One region of the Metabacillus litoralis genome, then DNA from elsewhere that is predicted to be linked to it. Evidence: riboswitches for the same ligand, from Rfam matches in the RefSeq annotation. Region 1 holds a riboswitch; each other region holds the start of a gene.

Region 1 (4,270 bases):
GAGGTGTTCTCCGCTAAGGAGCGTTCTCTGGAGGATCATGAACATTTACGTGAATTAATTAACAAAGTAATGATTCGAAACCGTCGTGGAGACACCGGCATTGACTGGCCAAAACGGAATGTTGAAACAGTTCCGATTGAGTTTTCCGAAACCGAGCAAAACCTTTATGACACGATAACAGCTATAAAATCGTCTTCACAATATGCAGCAAATGCATTTTCGATCATGACACTCCAACGTGAAGCGTGCAGCAGTCGTGAAGCCGTTTATATGACTTTGAAAAAAATGTTGGATTTGCCGGAAGAAGAGGAAGCTGCTCTACCAAATGAGGTTATTAAAGATATTATGATGGCGATAGACGGTGTAACACAAAACTCAAAAGCTCTGAAAGTTGTAGAGTTAATCAAAGAAATTGACGATAAAGTTATTATCTTTACTGAATACCGTGCTACTCAGTTTTATTTACAATGGTTTCTACAACAAAACGGTATCAGCTCTGTTCCCTTCCGCGGAGGTTTTAAGCGAGGCAAAAAAGACTGGATGAAAGAACTATTCAAAAACCGTGTTCAAGTACTAATCGCAACCGAAGCCGGTGGTGAAGGGATTAACCTACAATTCTGTCATAATATTATTAACTATGATTTACCATGGAATCCAATGAGGCTGGAACAACGGATCGGACGTATCCACCGCTTAGGACAAGAACATGACGTAAACATCTACAATATGGCAACAAGAAACACTGTTGAAGAACATATCCTGACTCTTTTATATGACAAAATTAACTTATTTGAAAAAGTCATCGGAGATCTTGATGAAATTTTAACTCGACTAGAAATCAAAAACTTTGACGAGCATATTCAAGACATTATGATCAATTCAAAAAGTGATCGGGAAATGAAGATTAAGATGGAAAATTTAACATCCATTCTTGATTATGCCCAACACTCACAAGAACAACGAAAAGCGGCTAGTGGTGACAAATAAATTTTTCTGAAAGGTGGCGAAAAGCATGCAACAAGAGCAAATTCACAGCTATTTAGAAAGCTTCTTCACAGCCAATTCCTGTGACATCATTGAAAAAGGCCAAGGCTACATGACCGTTCAGCTAACCATTGAAATGGACAAGGAATTAATGAACCGCCCTTTCTACTGGCATTACCTTGAAAAAACTAACGGTGTTCCAAACCCGATGAAGCTCACACTGATCACAGACCAAAATCGTGCTCCAAGTGATCTTAAAGGCGAGGTCATGCACTTCGGTGCCCCCCGCCTTCACCAAATTTTTCGTTCGACAACAAATTTAGGTAGCTATATCCGACTTTTTGAGCAGGTCAAAGAACCAGGTGGAAACATCCCACTACACCCTTGGATTGGTGTTAACATTATAGTTTCCTATCAGTGTGACATGAAAAAAGATCAGCTCTATTCGATTGGATTACATTTGGTAAGTGGGACTTTAGTAGAAAACTTTCAAGAAAAACTTGAGAAATTGGAGCTAACACCGAAGATCCCAGACCTTTGTTTTACCATGACACCGTTAATCAAACCCCAAAGTGGACTTAAACGGATTGAGCAGTTTATTATGCAATCTATTCATGAACAAGATCATTCCTGGGCGGATAAAGCACGCGAAAGATGGAATGAGGATTTGAAGCTTTTGGATCATTTTTATGAAGATATGGATGAGAAGCCCGATTGTTATGAGGTGGAAAAGGAAGCGTTGAGGGAGCTTTATGAACCGCAGATCAATATTTCGGTCCAAAATGGAGGGGTTTTTTATTTGACTCCGCAGGGGATATTTAAATAGTATTACGAAATGACAATCGGTACCGATTGTCATTTTTTGTAAAAAAGTAAATTTTGTTCGACAAAAATTCAATTTTAGACACGACTTCTTATATTAATAATATGTAAACAAAAACCCCTTAACATATTATAACCCCCCCTAAACAGACAACAAATCAGGACTAATTACCCGTTTAATATTACAGTAAAATTAAAAAAACCATCAATTAAAGAAATTTTTCCTTATCGACACCATTCTGCACACTTTCTAAAAATTCCCTTTTATAATAAGAATAGTTAATAAGACAGACATTTTTCAAGGACTTTTGCAACGTTAGGTTAGTCATTCAGTGACAATATAATCAGTTCAAAGGCAAACCTATTGAAAAATAGGGACGCAAAGTCACAGATCTTCAGTATTAAAAACTAAGATGGCTGGGCTGCCTGGAATACAGGAGTATTTTAGGAGGATGAGATAGTTGAATAATGAAACGATACACAATCTTATTAAAGACAGACAGCTTGACCACGAATGGGTTGAATTAATTTTAGAAGCATTGGAAATTGGTATTAGTGTAGAAGAAATTAAAGAATTCTTTATTAAGATGGGAAGTCCTGCTGTTTAACTCATTCTTACATAAAATTTTTTTAGAAAACCGTTCTCCATATCAAACAAATCCCTTCTTTATATGTTATAATAGCATTATTAAAGGAAGGTGACTTGACGTGATTGGCCCACGAATTAAAAAATATAGAACCCAAAAAAACCTATCATTATCCGAACTAGCAGAACGAGCAGGAGTTGCAAAATCATATTTAAGTTCGATTGAGCGCAATCTCCAGTCAAATCCTTCTGTTCAGTTTCTGGAAAAGGTGTCATCTGTACTCGGTGTATCGGTAAATACCCTCCTAAATGAACAAAATGAAACGGATCCCGAAGAACTTGACTTAGAATGGACAAAACTTGTTCAAGATGCGATGAAATCCGGTGTGTCTAAAGAACAGTTTAAGGAATTTTTGGAGTTTAACAAGTGGAGACTTCAGAATGATCCTGATAAATGAGGGCATGGTTGGTGGCTTAGGCTGCTGATTGTGCTTTTTTGTTTTTATGTTGTTTGTTATAGTGAACGAAAAATATATCCTTCTTTTCTATAATTCCATCCTTTCTACAGAATATACTTGTCGAAAATTAGGACTTTTCTTTTAGTAATTAGATATATATAATGTTATTGAGAACAACAAAGTGTATAACGAACTATAACAAGCAGATTTCATCACTCTGTTTGTTCTTTATAAAGAATAAACAGGAGGTGAGAAATAAATGACCCTAAAAACAAGTGATAATCGTCCGTTGGTTTTGGACCATCAGGCGATTCGGTTTGAGACTGCTCAGAGTTGGAATCCTGGAAAAGGTAATACGAACCATCCCGGAACAGGAAATGATGGAGTAAACTGGCCAGGAAATAATCCAAATCCTACTCCAGGAGGGGCTGGAGCACCTGGTAAAGGTGCTGAGAATAGACGTAAGTAATATCAATCTTTTCAGGAGGTCTTCTTCTTTGACCTCCTATTTGGGAAATGAGGAAAAGTTAAAATGTATTACTCACATATAAAAATAGCAGAACACAAACTGGTAGTTTCTAGTTATTCAACTAAAATAGTAAACTTAGTTAAGGAAAATTTTATGGATGAAATTAATGAAGATATTAAACCAAATCTCTCAGTCCATATAGATGATGGATACGGGATTCCATTCAATGGGTATGAAGTATCCATTACCAAAACCAAAGAATACATTTCTTTTAAGCGTTCTGACTACATTATCCGCATAGATAATTTATACAGAAACGCAATGATCTGGGTACATGATGAACTTGCTTTAAAACATGCTTTAATGAATTTGTATAGCTCTTTTATCGTCTATCATAATTGGGGAATCCTACTTCATTCTTCTTGTGTTATTGATAACGACAATGCACATATTTTTTCCGGACATTCTGGTGCGGGGAAATCTACAGCTGCAAGACTTTCTTCACCAAGGGAATTATTATCTGATGAGGCATCTATTATTAAAATTTCCCCTGACAGTGTAACTGTCTTCGATTCCCCTTTTAGAAGTGAATTAAATAGTAAATGCATAAATACATCATTTGAGTTAGGGAGTATTCAACTACTACATCAATCTCTAAAGAATAAAAGAGAACAAATACAAAAATCAAACAGCATGCTACATTTAATGGACAAAGTCTTTTATTGGGATGATTCTCCCAAGGAGACTACTAAAATCTTTCATTTGCTCCATTACCTAGTACACCAAGTACCAATCTATGACCTCCATTTTCAAAAAAACAATACCTTTTGGGAGATGATCTCATAATGACACAGTATATCAAAAAAAGTGATTATGAAGCTGTTCAGCTTGATGATCAGTGGATTATATTAAATACAGACCAATTTACAGTAACAAAATTAAATGATTTGG
Region 2 (4,270 bases), 980 kb from region 1:
TTTTAGAAGCTGCTTTTTATCTCACTATTTTCCTATCTACTGCTAAATTATAATTTAAATTTATTGACAACTACCTTTAATTCCTCAGCCATTTGCGCAAGAGCTTGAGCTGATGCATCAATTTCTTCCATCGAAGCCAATTGTTCTTCAGCTGAAGCTGCTACCTCTTCAGAGCTTGCCGCATTAGCTTGGGAGAGTTGAGATATTTCCATAGCTGAATTGGTAATTTCATCAATGCTAGCCGATATTTGTTGAACAGTTGCTGTTACCTGTTCAATTTGTGGTGTCATATTTCTTGTACTAGAAAGGATTTGCGTGAACTTATCAGATGTTTGTTCTGATACTTTTACCCCTTCCTCAACATTCGTGACAACTTCATTCATGATGTTCACTGATTCATCAGTATCTTTTTGGACTAAGGCAATTAACTCTGCAATACTTTTTGTAGACACTTGTGATTGCTCAGCTAATTTTCTTACCTCATCTGCAACAACAGCAAAACCTTTACCATGCTCACCAGCTCTAGCTGCTTCAATCGCTGCATTTAAGGCTAATAAATTTGTTTGTTCAGCAATACCGCTGATCACATCTAATATCGAGCCAATTTCTTTTGATCGTTTTGATAATGAGGTCACTTTTTCGTTTGAACGACTAATAGACTCAGAGATAAACTTCATTTGTGCCAAATTATTTTCAACAAACGTTCCACCTTCCTCGGCTTCTTTTGTTGTTTGTCGTGATAGTTCAGACACATTTGCTGAGCTTTCAGAAATATGTTGAATTCCTTGTAAAACCTCTTGTAATGAAGTTGTGTTGCTTTCTAATTTTGTTGTGGTTTCTTCAGCCCCACTTGAAATCTCCTGAATTGCAGATGAAACAGTTTCTGATGCTCTACTTGATTGTTCCGCACTTGCATTCAATTGCTCTGCTGATGCCGCTACTTGATCAGAGCTTGTATAAATCGAACTAATCATTTCTTTTAAGTTATCTGTCATTTGTTCAAAAGACTCATTTAGATAATAGATTTCATCTCTACTCTTAATCTTTAATTTTTCGACGTTTAAATCTCCAGCTGCTACTTGCTTTGCCATGTTTCCTAATTTTACAACAGGTCGTGATATGAAGATGGAAATAACAACACCACATGCAATAGCAAATAATAGGGCAAAAACACTTAAAATCACTACTTTCACTCTTGCGTTATCTGATGATTCATGTGTTTCCTTATATCGAACATCTAATATTTCTTTTAACCAATTATGCATTGAAAGGGTATCTTCTGTTAGACGAGTGCTTATAGGAACAATTTGCGCTAGTCCCTTATCAATAGCTTTCTCTTTATCAACCAAACTTTCATCCAGAATTTGATTTGCCTTTTCTCTAAACTCAATATTCGAGTTCTCAATTGAATTTAAACGATCAACCGTTTCCTGCAAAGTGGATAATTCTTTCCCTTTTAAAATTGCCGCATTAATACGATCATTTGCTTCATTCATTTTGTCTCGATAGCTATTATCACCATATAGCAAAAATGCACGATAATATCCAGATTGTTGCGCTGAATCGGTTTGAATCGATTGAGTAATTGCACGTATCTCAGTAACAGTTTCAACAATATAATTGTATGATTCATTTGACTGCTTCATATTGGAATATGACACATATGAAGCGATCCCAAAGATCAATGAGACGATTAGGAAGCTTCCTATTAATTTCCGTTTGATTGTTAATTTCATGATGTAAATATCTCCTTTTGTCTGATTTAGTAAAAAACAAAAAAACACCTTTAATCCAAGCATGTACATCTTGGAATTAAACGCGTTATTAGCAAGTGGCAGGATCGCTACCCTTATACCAATATCTCTTCCTTATACAAAACTAAATATTATAAAGTAACAGGGTCGCTATTCTTTCCTAATATTTACTTCATTCTTAAGTTTTTGATTAGCCATTACTAACATCAGCATAATTGCTTAATAACTGCGGTCTCCCTAGTAAAAAACCTTGGCCTAATGGAACGGATAGGCTTTGAGCTATCTGTAAGTCTTCCACTGTTTCTATGCCTTCGAGAATGACAGTATTATTATATCGTCTGCAATAGTCTAATATTAAATAGATAAATGCTTGTTTTTTTTCTGACCGGTGCAAATCTTGGGAAAAATAGCGATCGAGTTTTATATATTCGGGGTCAAGCTCAATAATATCTTGTATATACGCTTTACCCTTTCCTACATCATCAAATGCAATACTAATACCATAATTTCTTAAAATAGCAATTCTCTCTTTTAATTGTGCAAGATCTCTAACAGTCTCAACCTCTGATAATTCAAATGTGATAGTTCGACTGGATAGCAACTTTTCTGTAGCTAGCTTGTTTATAAAATCCAGAAATTCATGATGGAAAATAGTTGATGGAAAAATGTTTAGAAATAGCTTTTCTTTTGATTCATTCGGGCGAAACATTTTAAGAGCTTTGTAAACGGACTGAGTATCTAGTTGATATAATTGATTGTTTATGATTGCTTGTTGAAAAAATAATTCCGGATTAGAAAAATCAGTAGATCTTAGAAGTCCCTCATAACCAATCCTTTTCTTATCCTTTAATGAAAAAATAGGTTGAAAATGATGATAGATGTTTCCTTCGTTGATCGTCACGTAAATCCCCCCTTTGTTAGAAAAAAAGTGAACGAGAAGAATACTCGCTCACTTTACAATAGTAAAATATTCTCCGGCGGCTAGGCTACCATAGTAGATGATCTACCTTAGGTCCTTGGCTTTGCGCCCTTATCTTTCAATAAGTTTGCCTTTATCATTTTGTAGGTCTATTATACCACAACAAATTATTACAATTTCACCAACCGTTCGACAAATAATGACATTTTTCCCATTTACTATATTAACTCTACTTCTTAGTTATTAAAAATAGAAAAAGAGGCTGAACATATCATTCAGCCTCTACCTCAAATTAACCAAATTAACTTTGCGCTACTTCTTCTTTTTCTTTAATCAGATTTCTCATTCGCTCACGATCGCGCTCTATAATTGGCTTTAAATATTTACCTGTATAAGATTGTTCGTTATTCATAATATCCTCTGGTGTACCAAAGCCTACGATCTGACCACCTTTGTCTCCACCTTCAGGACCAAGATCAACAATATAATCGGTACCTTTAATAACATCAAGGTTATGCTCGATGACAAGAACGGTATCACCATTATCCACTAGGCGTTGAAGAACTTTTAAGAGTCTTGCGATATCATCAACATGTAAGCCAGTTGTCGGTTCATCAAGGATGTAGAGTGATTTACCTGTTGAACGTCGGTGCAGTTCTGATGCAAGCTTCACCCTCTGTGCTTCCCCACCGGAAAGTGTCGTTGCGGGTTGACCAAGAGTAATGTAACCAAGGCCTACATCAAAAATCGTTTGCAGCTTTCGTTTAATCTTAGGAATATTTTCGAAAAACGTTACTGCATCTTCGACTGTCATTTCTAAGATATCAGAAATGTTTTTCCCTTTGTAGGTAACTTCCAATGTTTCACGGTTGTATCGTTTCCCATGACAAACTTCACATGGGACATACACATCAGGTAGGAAGTGCATTTCAATTTTAATAATTCCATCTCCACGGCAGGCTTCACAACGTCCACCTTTAACATTGAAGCTGAAGCGGCCTTTTTTATAGCCTCTAACCTTTGCCTCATTTGTTGTTGCAAACACATCACGTATGTCATCAAATACACCTGTATATGTTGCAGGATTGGATCGCGGTGTCCGACCGATCGGTGATTGATCAATATCAATGACCTTTTCAAGTTGTTCAATTCCCTTAATTTCTTTGTGCTCACCTGGCTTCGCCTTAGCATTATGGAGCTTTTGCGCTAGAGATTTATGCAGTACTTCATTGACTAATGTACTCTTACCTGATCCTGAAACACCAGTAACAGCGATAAACATCCCTAGCGGAAATTTCACATTCACATTACGCAGATTATTTTCTTTTGCACCTTTAATTTCAATATATCGGCCATCAGGTTTTTTACGCTCGTATGGTAAAGGAATAAACTTTTTCCCTGATAAATATTGACCTGTTAATGAGTTTTCATCACTCATGACTTCTTCAGGTGTGCCTGCCGAAATAACCTGTCCACCATGAATGCCTGCTCCAGGACCAATATCAATTAAATAATCGGCAGCAATCATTGTATCTTCATCATGTTCAACAACAATTAGTGTATTTCCGATATCACGCATATTTTGTAGTGTCTGAAT
Region 3 (4,270 bases), 1.0 Mb from region 1:
TTTCCATCTGTTACATTTGTACCAATCGTAGGTGGAATGGGAAATGAGCGAGTGGATATCCACGCTAATCATATTGTGGCAAAGTTTGCAGAAAGCCTACAAGCTCAATACAGACTTTTGCATGCCCCGGTTATGGTTGATTCTAAAGAAGCCCGTGACATTTTCATGAGACAAACATCCATTCAAGAAATTTTTACGATGGGTGAAAAGTCTAATATTGCCATCGTAGGGATTGGAGCTACACCTGAGCATTCAACGATGGTTCATTCGTATTTAGGTCAAGAGCAAACCGAGTATTTTGATGATACAGATGTGGTAGGCGATATTTGCTACAACTTTATTAACAAAGAAGGAAAACCATCAAGCAGCTCTTGGAACGAACGAGTGATTTCATTAGAATTAGAAAAACTAAGAGAAATACCTCTTGTTGTTGGCGTAGCTTGTGGTCTAGAGAAGGTAAAATCGATTAGAGCTGCTTTGGAAGGCAAGCTTGTTCATGTGTTAATAACAGATGAACAAACAGCAAAAGCACTATTAGATTAAATATGTAGCGATTGGGACGAAATATTTCGGTAGATCGTCCCATTATTTATTATGTATAAAATTTAGAAAAAACAAGCTAATGGAGGATTTAACATGGTAGAAAAAACGTATACAATCATTGATGAAGCAGGTATTCACGCACGTCCGTCAACAGCCCTAGTTGGTGCAGCAACAAAATTCAAGTCAGAGGTTATGCTAGAATACAAAGAAAAACAAGTAAACCTAAAATCTATAATGGGTGTCATGTCACTCGGAATCCCATCAGGCGCAACAATAAAAATTATTGCCAACGGCGAAGACGAATCAGAAGTAATCTCTACTCTTGAAGAAACGTTGAAGACTCAGGGGTTAGCGAAGTAGTTTTTGGTGCCTGTCACTACCCGATATTTGTAGAGTTTTGTCGATTTCAAAGATTTCAAGTATCGTTAACAGAATAGTAGATTTTACTAAATAAATCATGAAGTTTTCAGGAGTATGAGTAAGCAGTATATTACCTTAGGCATGATGAATGTGCTAATGTTTCAGAAGATAATAAGTTCAAAGAATAGGTGATTTTAAGTGAATGAAAAAGACATTGTCTATGTTCTATCTGATTCACTGGGTGATACAGCAGAGCTGTTGGTCAAAACTGTTGCTGCCCAATTTATCGGAACAGAGGTTACCATTAAAACAATCTCCTATATAGAAAATAAGGAAGAAATAAATGATCTGATTGCTCTCGCGAAGCTAAGCAACTCTATCATTGCCTATGCACTCTTTACTCCGCTATTAAAAAAGCATTTTGATCATAAAGCGAATGAAGAAGACGTTACGGTGATTGACTTAATTGGTCCACTATTGGAGACCTTTGCAAATAAGCTTAATAAACAACCAGTACAAAAACCAAGTATAATAGAAGGACCTGATAACTCCTATTTTCGTAGAATTGAAGCCATTGAATTTGCTGTGCAATATGACGATGGAAAGGATATGCGTGGAATCAAGGAGGCGGATATCGTTCTCATCGGTGTTTCAAGAACTTTAAAGACACCATTGTCGATGTATTTGGCTCATAAAATGGTTAAGGTAGCAAATATCCCATTAGTCCCTGAGGTTTCTCCTCCTGAAGAACTTTTTAAGCTATCAAAAGGAAAATGCTTCGGGTTAACGATGTCAGCCGAGAAACTAAGAGAAATAAGGGTAGAAAGATTGAAGCATTTAGGGTTATCTTCGGACTCAAGTTATGCAAAAATTGAACGGATTCAGGAAGAATTACAATATGCTGAAGACATTATGGGAAAAGTAGGTTGTTCAATAATAAATCTTTCTTGTAAGGCAATAGAGGAAGCTGCAGAATTCATTATAGGAAATCTAGCGGATTCTAAGATCGAATATACAACAAGCTAACAAAAGCCCTTCGATATTTATTGACGGGTTTTTCGTGCGTAATTAATTCCTTCTAAAGAAACGATTGGAAGAAATTAAAACTATATTCAATGTATTTCACATGGTATAGTTAAACTAGAAAATGTCGAACTTTGTAAGTTCTTCATTTGAAAAAGGCAAATCCATTGAAAAATGGAGACGCAAAGTCACAGACCTAAGGAGAAATCTATGGTGGCTGGATTGCTGAAGGATGGAGAATGAACTCATATGAGTTGCTTCTTAATCCTTCCTAATTACTATATTTGGAGGGTTTTTTATGTTGACAAGTATTCGAAATGTTTTATCAACAAGTGTTTTGGTTTCAGCACTAGCGTTTACTCTAGGAACAGGACCTGCATTTGCAGAAACAGATGGTCCAGTAGAAGAGGAAGCAACTGAACAAGTAGAACAAACTTCTGAACAGAATGTGGAAACAGTGGAATCTGGAGATGAGACTGAAGCGGTAAACGAGGAAGCAGTAGAAACAGAAGGTGAAACTGAAGCAGTAGACCAGGAAGCAGTAGAAACAGACGAATTAGAATTGGAAACGAGTACACCATCGCTACTTCCGGGTGATTTCTTCTATTTTACTAAAAAACTATTAGAAAATGTTCAATTGGCTTTTACATTAGATGAAGAGAAGGAAGCATCATTGCTTGCTAGCTTTGCAGAAGAACGGATTAAAGAGGCGTTAGCTTTAATTGCGAAGGGTGAAGAGGAAGCAGCCAATGAGGTTCTTCAAAAAGCGATCGAGCAACAAGAATCTGCATTAGCAAAATATGAAACGACTGAAAATGAAGAACAAGAAGAAACTCAAACAGACTCTGTTGATGAGGAGCCATCAGCTGAAACAACTGTTGAGGAAGATGGAACGGCAGATTCTCTTCGTGCTGAACTAGAAGAAAAACTATCAGCAAACATTATTGCCTTAAAGGCTGCAATAGAAAAGATAGAAAACCCAAAGGCTAAAGAGGCACTTCAGAAAAATATTGTAAAGGCACAGGAAAAGTTAGAGGAAAAAATAAACAAAAAATTAGCTGAGCTAGAGAAGAAAGAGCTTGAAATGACTGAAGATATAGTTGAGTTAGAAGAAAAGCTTTCTTCTGGAGAAATTGATGAAGAAGAGTATAACAAAGAGCTTGCAGAACTAAGCAAGGATGTTGTTGAAGAAACAGAAGAAATGATAGAAGAGATTGATGAAGAAATCGAAGAAAAGACTACGGAGATAGAAAATGAAAGTAAACAGGTATCTGTAGAAGAAGATAACGAAGAAGAGGAAAAAGAAAAGTCTTCTAGTAAAGAGCTTGAGAGTAAAGTGGAAGAACAAAAACGAGAAGAGCTGAAGAAGCAAGAAGAAGCACGTGAGAAAGCGGAAGAACGTGAGCGAGAAGCGTTGAAGAAGCAAGAAGAAGCACGTAAGAAGGCGGAAGAACGTGAGCGAGAAGAGCTGAAGAAGCAAGAAGAAGCACGTAAGAAAGCAGAAGAACGTGAGCGAGAAGAGTTAAAGAAGCAAGAAGAAGCACGTAAGAAAGCGGAAGAACGTGAGCGAGAAGAGTTAAAGAAGCAAGAAGAAGCACGTAAAAAAGCAGAAGAGCGTAAAAAGAAAGAACAAGAAGATGAAGAAGATGAAGAAGAAGAAGAAGATGAAGATGAGTAATGCTTTTATTAGGGGTTGCCAAGGCAACTCCTTTTTCCCTTCAACTATAAACGTAAATATGATATAAGTTAGTAATACGAGTTAGATGAGTAGCAACAAGGAGGATATCATGAGATTTATTGATATAGAGGATTACAACCCACAGGCCATGCAATTGGCGATGCCTGTTTATGATCGGATGAGACGGATCCTTTTAGCAGCAGGACGTACGATTCACCCTAACTATTTGGAACGTATTAAAGAAATTGGAGTAACAACCCTTGTGGTAGAAGATGCTGAGTCATATGGAATTACATTAGATGAAATGCTGGACATGCCAACTTGGATGGATATTATTGCTGTTGTGCAAGAAGCATTTGAAGATGTGAAAAAAGGAAAAAGATTAAATGTCGTAGCTATTCAAAAGGCTGCCATGACTCTTATCCAAGAAGTAAATGCTCTTAAAACGATCATTTTAATCCCAACAACCTCTATTTCAGAAGGATTGGAAAAATATGCTCACTCAGTAAACGTGGCATTGTTATGTTTACAAATATCAAAGAAAATGAGTTATTCTCCTGTTCAGTTAAGAGATCTTGCCATTGGAGCGTTGCTTCATGATATCGGAAAGGCTATAACAGATCAAGAAACAGAACATCCTGCAAAAGGCTTTGAGGTAATTAAGGA

What was found. Region 1 has a riboswitch for cyclic di-GMP ahead of D9842_RS12190 (anti-repressor SinI family protein). Riboswitches for the same ligand answer to the same signal wherever they lie in the genome.
Region 2: linked by a shared signal. The riboswitch ahead of D9842_RS17000 (EAL domain-containing protein) and the one ahead of D9842_RS12190 (anti-repressor SinI family protein) in region 1 are both predicted to bind cyclic di-GMP.
Region 3: linked by a shared signal. The riboswitch ahead of D9842_RS17095 (DUF5667 domain-containing protein) and the one ahead of D9842_RS12190 (anti-repressor SinI family protein) in region 1 are both predicted to bind cyclic di-GMP.

The regions. Positions count from the first base shown of each region.
Region 1 is NZ_CP033043.1:2,449,272-2,453,541, forward strand. It holds gene D9842_RS12180 (DEAD/DEAH box helicase) at 1-987, shown strand, start outside; gene D9842_RS12185 (YqhG family protein) at 1,013-1,810, shown strand; cyclic di-GMP riboswitch class I at 2,151-2,236, shown strand; gene D9842_RS12190 (anti-repressor SinI family protein) at 2,268-2,414, shown strand; gene D9842_RS12195 (helix-turn-helix domain-containing protein) at 2,515-2,850, shown strand; gene D9842_RS12200 (hypothetical protein) at 3,110-3,319, shown strand; gene D9842_RS12205 (hypothetical protein) at 3,473-4,165, shown strand; gene D9842_RS12210 (PqqD family protein) at 4,165-4,270, shown strand, end outside.
Region 2 is NZ_CP033043.1:3,430,358-3,434,627, forward strand. It holds gene D9842_RS16995 (methyl-accepting chemotaxis protein) at 48-1,736, opposite strand; gene D9842_RS17000 (EAL domain-containing protein) at 1,945-2,655, opposite strand; cyclic di-GMP riboswitch class I at 2,728-2,815, opposite strand; gene uvrA (excinuclease ABC subunit UvrA) at 2,975-4,270, opposite strand, start outside.
Region 3 is NZ_CP033043.1:3,461,257-3,465,526, reverse strand. It holds gene D9842_RS17110 (sugar-binding transcriptional regulator) at 1-543, shown strand, start outside; gene D9842_RS17105 (phosphocarrier protein HPr) at 637-903, shown strand; gene D9842_RS17100 (pyruvate, water dikinase regulatory protein) at 1,102-1,929, shown strand; cyclic di-GMP riboswitch class I at 2,074-2,156, shown strand; gene D9842_RS17095 (DUF5667 domain-containing protein) at 2,225-3,604, shown strand; gene D9842_RS17090 (HD-GYP domain-containing protein) at 3,714-4,270, shown strand, end outside.